DNA from 2 places in the Stenotrophomonas sp. LC732 genome. Region 2 is predicted to be linked to the other one. Evidence: riboswitches for the same ligand, from Rfam matches in the RefSeq annotation. Region 2 holds a riboswitch; the other holds the start of a gene.
What was found. Region 2 has a riboswitch for glycine ahead of gcvP (aminomethyl-transferring glycine dehydrogenase). Riboswitches for the same ligand answer to the same signal wherever they lie in the genome.

Region 1: linked by a shared signal. The riboswitch ahead of ACT6SE_RS18865 (trimeric intracellular cation channel family protein) and the one ahead of gcvP (aminomethyl-transferring glycine dehydrogenase) in region 2 are both predicted to bind glycine.

What each region holds. Positions count from the first base shown of each region.
Region 1 covers NZ_CP199214.1:3,994,249-3,997,653, reverse strand. The annotation lists gene ACT6SE_RS18870 (3-deoxy-7-phosphoheptulonate synthase) at 1-965, shown strand, start outside; gene ACT6SE_RS18865 (trimeric intracellular cation channel family protein) at 1,228-1,845, opposite strand; glycine riboswitch at 1,928-2,033, opposite strand; glycine riboswitch at 2,047-2,136, opposite strand; gene ACT6SE_RS18860 (GIY-YIG nuclease family protein) at 2,177-2,452, shown strand; gene ACT6SE_RS18855 (nuclear transport factor 2 family protein) at 2,597-3,028, shown strand; gene ACT6SE_RS18850 (hypothetical protein) at 3,032-3,405, shown strand, end outside.
Region 2 covers NZ_CP199214.1:3,253,065-3,256,469, reverse strand. The annotation lists gene gcvP (aminomethyl-transferring glycine dehydrogenase) at 1-1,903, opposite strand, end outside; glycine riboswitch at 1,966-2,068, opposite strand; gene ACT6SE_RS15560 (multidrug effflux MFS transporter) at 2,368-3,405, shown strand, end outside.

The DNA.
Region 1 (3,405 bases), 740 kb from region 2:
GCGCCTCGCGCGCGGCCCTGCACCAGATCCTGCACGGCCGTGACGACCGCCTGGCAGTGGTGGTGGGCCCGTGCTCGATCCACGACCCGAAGGCCGCCATCGAATACGCCCAGCGCCTGAAGCCGCTGCGCGACGCGCTGGCCGGCGAACTGGAAATCGTCATGCGTGTGTACTTCGAGAAGCCGCGCACCACGGTGGGCTGGAAGGGCCTGATCAACGACCCGGACCTGGACGGCAGCTTCCGGATCGACAAGGGCCTGCGCATTGCCCGCGGCCTGCTGCGCGACATCAACAAGCTCGGCCTGCCGGCCGGTGTCGAATTCCTCGATGTGATCTCGCCGCAGTACATCGCCGACCTGGTGGCGTGGGGCGCGATCGGCGCGCGTACCACCGAAAGCCAGGTGCATCGTGAGCTTGCCTCGGGGCTGTCGTGCCCGGTCGGCTTCAAGAACGGCACCGATGGCAACGTCAAGATCGCCGCTGACGCGGTGGGTGCGGCGTCCAATCCGCATCACTTCCTGTCGGTCACCAAGCAGGGCGGCACCGCCATCGTGTCGACCACCGGCAATCCGGATTGCCATGTGATCCTGCGTGGCGGCAAGCAGCCGAACTACGACGCCGGCAGCGTCGCCGACGCCTGCCAGGTGCTGGCCAAGGCCAAGCTGCCGACGCGCCTGATGATCGACGCCAGCCACGCCAACAGCCTGAAAAACCCCGAGAACCAGCCGAAGGTGATCGAGGACATCGCTGTTCAGCTGGAAGACGGCGAACAGCGCATCGTTGGCGTGATGATCGAGAGCCATCTGGTCGGTGGCCGCCAGGAACTGGTGGAAGGCCAGCCGCTGGTCTACGGGCAGAGCATCACCGATGGCTGCATCGACTGGGACACCACCGTGACGGTGCTGGAGCGTCTGGCTGCGGCCGTGCGCGCCCGTCGCGACGTGAAGGTGTCCGAAGCAGCCTGATCGAAGCCGCCTGAGTGCGGCACGTGTGTGGATGGCGGCCAGCGCCTGCGGGGGTGCGGCCGCGATCAGGGCCGGTCGGAGTTGGAGGCCGGCCCATCTGCACCGGCGATGCGCCTGGCGCTGCGCATGAGCGACAGCGCCAGGTACATCGCCGGGGTGGTGATACGGCTTCCTGTAGCGTCGAGCCATGCCCGACCTGCGCGCGAAGCGCGTTGGTTTCCTGCAAAGAGCAGTCGAGCATGGCTCGACTTTACGAAGAGGCTCAATGCACTTCGTCGTGGTAGACGAACTTCGGCATTTCCCAGCGGTAGTGGATCGCCAGCAGGCGCAACGCGAAGCCGCCGCCAAGGCAGCACAGGATCGCGGTGGCATCGGCCACGCCCCAGTGCAGCAGCAACAGATAGGCCGCGCCGGTCAGCAGCGCGATGATCGCGTACAGCTCCTTCTGGAAGATGAGTGGCACCTCGTTGCAGAGGATGTCGCGCAGCACCCCGCCGAACGCGCCGGTCAGCATGCCGGCGATCAGCACGATCGGCATCGCATGGCCGGCCTCGCGCGCGATCGAGCAGCCGATCAGGGTGAAGGCGATCAGGCCCAGCCCGTCGAGCACCAGGAAGGTGCGGCGGAAGTGGTGCATCCAGCGCGCCACCCAGGTGGCGATCAGCGCCGCGCACACGGTGAAGCCCAGGTACTCGGGGTGCTTCACCCAGCCCAGCGGGTAGTGGCCGAGCAGGATGTCGCGCAGTGAACCACCCCCGAGGGCGGTGACGCAGGCGATCATGACCACGCCGAACAGGTCCATGCGGCGGCGGCCGGCGGACAGTGCGCCGGTCATGGCTTCGGCGGAAATGGCGATCAGGTAGATGATGGACAGCAGCATGGGACAGGCTCCGGGCGCGGTGGGGCCGGCCATGCGCGACCACCGCCACTGCCTGCGCAATGACGGGATGACGATGACCGGTGCCGCTCCCGCTGTCCTTTTGCCTGAGAGTTCAGCGGCATGGGCCGCGTGCCCCTTCGGCGGATCGCCCCGGGCATGCCCGGTGACCTCTCTCCAGCTCGGCGAGTCGAATGCATGGTTGGTGGGATTCCAGCCCACCGGCCTGAGCGATCATGGGAGCCTGCGCCTTCGGCGGGCGCCAGCGCGGCGCCTCTCTCCTGCATTCGGGCGCCAGTATATCCGCTGCAGTGCAGCACGGCATAATCCAGGCATGGCCCCATCCCTCCGCCCGTGGTTCCTGTACCTGCTCGAATGCCGCGATGGCAGCTATTACGCCGGCATCAGCACCGATGTGGAGGCGCGTTTCGCCGCCCACCAGGCCGGCAAGGGCGCGCGCTACACCCGGGCCCGGCCGCCGCTGCGCGTGCTGGCCGTGCGCGAATACCCGGACCGGGCCGCCGCCTCGCGGGCCGAGTGGCAACTCAAGCAGCAGCCCCGCGAACGCAAGCTGGCCTGGCTGCAGGCAACGGATCCTGCGCTTCTGTAGAGCCGAGCCCACGCTCGGCTGTTGTTCCGTCTGCCCGATGCGGGAGCCGAGCATGGGCTCGGCTCTACAGTAGATCCACGTCATGCGTGGATGGGCCATTCGGCCCATGCGATGATCGCCCCGCGCCCAGAGCCGGAGACCCGGATGTCCACGATTGCCCTGCTGTTCGCGCTTTCCGCATCAACGAGCCCTGCCGCCGACCCCGCCACGATCGCGGCCGTCGAAGCCACCTGCCACGACTACGTCGATGGCCAGCTGGAGGCCGATCCGCAGCGCGTCGCCCGTTCGCTGCACCCGGACCTGGCCAAGCGCGCGGTCCTCGGCGATACACCCGGCGAGCGCCTGGGCCTGCGCCGGATGTCGAAGGAAGAGCTGGTCTCGCTGACGAAACAGGGCGCGCTGAAGACCCCGAAGGATCAATGGGATCGCCGCTGCACGGTGCTGGACGTGACCGGCAACGCGGCCTCGGTGCGGCTGGAAACCCCGTGGTTCGTCGACTACTTCCACATGGGGCGTTTCGACCAGCGCTGGGTCATCGTCAACGCACTGTGGTACCCGAAACCGAAGGCGCACTGAGCGATGCGTGCCGCCGGCAACGCATGGATCTCCGTCGTCGTGCTGGTCGCCGGCATCGCGCTGCTGCCTGGCCTGCTGTATCTGCTCGGGCTGGCATTGGTGGACGGCCGGCCGAAGCCGGCCGACCGCGCGCCCAGTGGCGTGGCTGCGTGCAGCGGTGAGCCACGGGCGGGATACCAGCCAATGAACCCCTGGCGCTTCACCGCCCAGTTCTTCGACAAGGACGGGATGAAGAACAAGGTGCCTGAAGTGGAGCGGGAGGCCTTCTGGATTGCCCGGCGCCACCTGTGGCGGCAACCTCGGCGCGGCATGCTGCGCTGGCATCTCAGCAGCACCGCGTTGGCGATCTGGATCACCCGGCATTGGAGTACCGCGCA
Region 2 (3,405 bases):
TCTCGGCGTTGAGGCGGATGTCCTCGACGTCGACGTTGCCGTTGGCATCGGTCTTGGTCACCACCACCTTCATGCCGCACATCTGCGCCGAGGCCGGGTTGGTGCCGTGCGCCGAATCCGGGATCAGGCAGATGTCGCGGTGGCCTTCGCCGCGCGAGCGGTGGTAGGCGCGGATCGCCAGCAGGCCGGCGTACTCGCCCTGCGCGCCGGAGTTCGGCTGCAGGCTGACCGCGTCATAGCCGGTGCATTCCACCAGCATCGCTTCCAGCGTGTCGATGAGTTCCTTGTAGCCCAGCGCCTGGTCGGCCGGCACCAGCGGGTGGATCTGCGAGAACTCCGGCCAGGTCACCGGGATCATCTCGGCGGTGGCGTTGAGCTTCATGGTGCACGAGCCCAGCGGGATCATCGTGCGGTCCATCGCCAGGTCCTTGTCGGCCAGCGAGCGCAGGTAGCGCAGCAGTTCGTGCTCGCTGTGGTGGGTGTTGAACACCGGATGGGTCAGGAATGCGGACTGGCGCAGCAGGCCGGCCGGCAGCGCATCGGCGGTGCTGGCATCCAGCGCGTCGACGTCGGCCTGCGCACCGAACACGGCGGCCAGTGCGACCACGTCGGCGCGGGTGGCGGTCTCGTCCAGGCTGATGCCGACCGAGTCGCTGTCGATCGCACGCAGGTTGTAACCGGCGGCGCGGGCCTTGGCGTGAATCTCATCGGCGTGCACGCCGGTGATGTGCAGCGTGTCGAAGAAGTCGCCACCGACCTGCACGCCGGCCTCGCGCAGCGCGGCGGCCAGGATCGAGGCCAGGCGGTGGGTGCGCCGGGCGATGCGGGTCAGGCCTTCCGGGCCGTGGTACACGGCATACATCGAGGCCATCACCGCCAGCAGCACCTGTGCGGTACAGATGTTGGAGGTGGCCTTCTCGCGGCGGATGTGCTGCTCGCGGGTCTGCAGGGTCAGGCGGTAGGCCGGGTTGCCCTGGTCATCGACCGAGACGCCGATCAGGCGGCCCGGCATCGAGCGCTTGTAGGCGTCGCGGCAGGCCATGAATGCGGCGTGCGGGCCGCCGAAGCCGAACGGCACGCCGAAACGCTGGCTGTTGCCGACCACGATGTCCGCACCCCATTCGCCCGGGGCGGCCAGCAGGGTCAGCGCCAGCAGGTCGGTGGCCACGGCCACCAGGCCGCCGCGCGCGTGCACGGCCTCGACCAGCGCCTTGTAGTCGCCGATCTGGCCGAAGGTGTCCGGGTACTGCAGCAGCAGGCCGAAGGCTTCTGCTTCCAGTGCCTCGGCCGGGGTGCCGACGCGCAGCACGATGCCCATGGGCTCGGCGCGGGTACGCAGCAGTTCCAGGGTCTGCGGGTGCACGGCGTCGTGCACGAAGAAGGTGTCCGACTTCGACTTGGCCGAACGCTTGGCCAAGGTCATCGCTTCAGCTGCGGCGGTGGCTTCGTCCAGCAGCGAGGCGTTGGCGATTTCCATGCCGGTGAGGTCGGCGCACAGGGTCTGGAAGTTGATCAGCGCTTCCATGCGGCCCTGCGAGATCTCGGCCTGGTACGGGGTGTAGGCGGTGTACCAGGCCGGGTTTTCCAGGATGTTGCGCAGGATCACGTTCGGCGTGTGGGTACCGTAGTAGCCCTGGCCGATGAAGCTGCGCAGCACGGTGTTCTTGTCGGCGATCGCACGGATCTTCGCCAGTGCCTGCACTTCGGTCATCGATTCCGGCAGTGCCAGCGGCGCCGGCGACTTGATCTTGGCCGGTACGATGGCATCGGTCATCGCATCCAGCGACGCGTGGCCGACGACGTCGAGCATCTGCGCGATCTCGGCATCGTTGGGGCCGATGTGGCGCTCGACGAACGCATTGTGGTGCTCGAGCTCACGCAGGGAAGGGGTGTTCTGGGACATGGCGAAGGATCCGTCAGGAAAGGGCACACGCACGGGCACAAGCCGCCGGTCGGCGGTCTGCGGGGCGCCCCTCTGTCCTTTTGCCTGAGAGTTTGGAAGCGCGGAAAACCGCGGCTTCGTGCCCCTTCGGCGCCGGATCGAACCGGTCTCTCCAGAGTTGTGTTACGGGTGGTATCGGGCCTGAGCGATTACGGGCGTTGCGCCTTCGGCAGCGGTGTTCCGCTTCTCCCACCGTGTTGCCCGCCGATTATAGCCCGTTGCGGGCGCGCCAGCCGCCTGCGGGCCCGGCCGCGGCGCCTGAATGGCCGATGGCCCGCCCGTGCGTTTTGTGCACTGCTGCATGGCATCAGGCGCAATCCCCACCTATGATGGGCGGATACCCGAATTCATCTGGCGCCGTCCCTGCTGCAGGGGACTGGCGCCCGCCGTGCGTGCCGCGCATGGCCCTGCCGGACGCCTTCTCCATGACCGCCGCTGTTGCTCCTTCCACCCGCCGCATGGCCCTGCTGCTCGCCGGCCTGGCCATGTTCGGTCCGTTCTCGATCGACACCATCTTCCCCGCGTTCCCGCAGCTGGCCCAGCGCCTGGCGGTGGACGAGGTGGCGGTGCAGCAGACCATCAGCGTGTACCTGCTGTTCTACGGCCTGATGAGCCTGGCACACGGCCCGCTGTCCGATGCCTGGGGCCGCAAGCGGGTGATCCTCGGCGGCCTGGTGGTGTTCGTCGGCGCCTCGGTCGGCTGTGCGCTGTCCACCGATCTGACCACGCTGCTGGGGTTCCGCGCCCTGCAGGGCCTGTCCGCAGGCGTCGGCATGATCGTCGGCCGCGCGGTGATCCGCGACCTGTACCACGGTCACGACGCGCAGCGGCTGATGAGCCAGGTGTCGATGCTGTTCGGCATCGCCCCGGCGATCGCGCCGATCATCGGTGGCTGGATCCTGCTCAGCGGTGCTGGCTGGCCGCTGATCTTCTGGTTCCTGGTGGTGTTCGCACTGGTTCTGCTGGCGGCCACCGCCCGCTACCTGCCGGAGACCCATCCGCTCGAAGCGCGCGTTCCGTTGTCGCCGCGGGTGCTGATGCGTGATTACGTGCGCATCGGTTTCAATCCGCGCTTCCTGCGCCTGGCGCTGGCCGGCAGCATCGGTTTCGGTGGCATCTTCCTGTACATCTCCTCGGCACCGGTGTTCGTGATGCAGCACCTGCACCTGGGCGAGGGCGGTTTCGCCTGGCTGTTCATCCCCACCATCGGCGGCATGACCACCGGCTCGTTCCTGTCCGGGCGCATGGCCGGGCACACCACGCCCACCCGCCAGGTCTCCATTGGTTTCGGCCTGTGCGCGCTGTCGGTGCTGCTGAACGTCGGCTACGTGGCGCTGGCGCCGCAGTTCGTGCTGCCGTGGGCGGTGCTGCCGATCTTCCTGGGTGGCATGGGCATGGCGCTGATCTTCCCGATCCTGGCGCTGGCGGTGCTGGACATGTACCCGCACCAGCGCGGCCTGGCC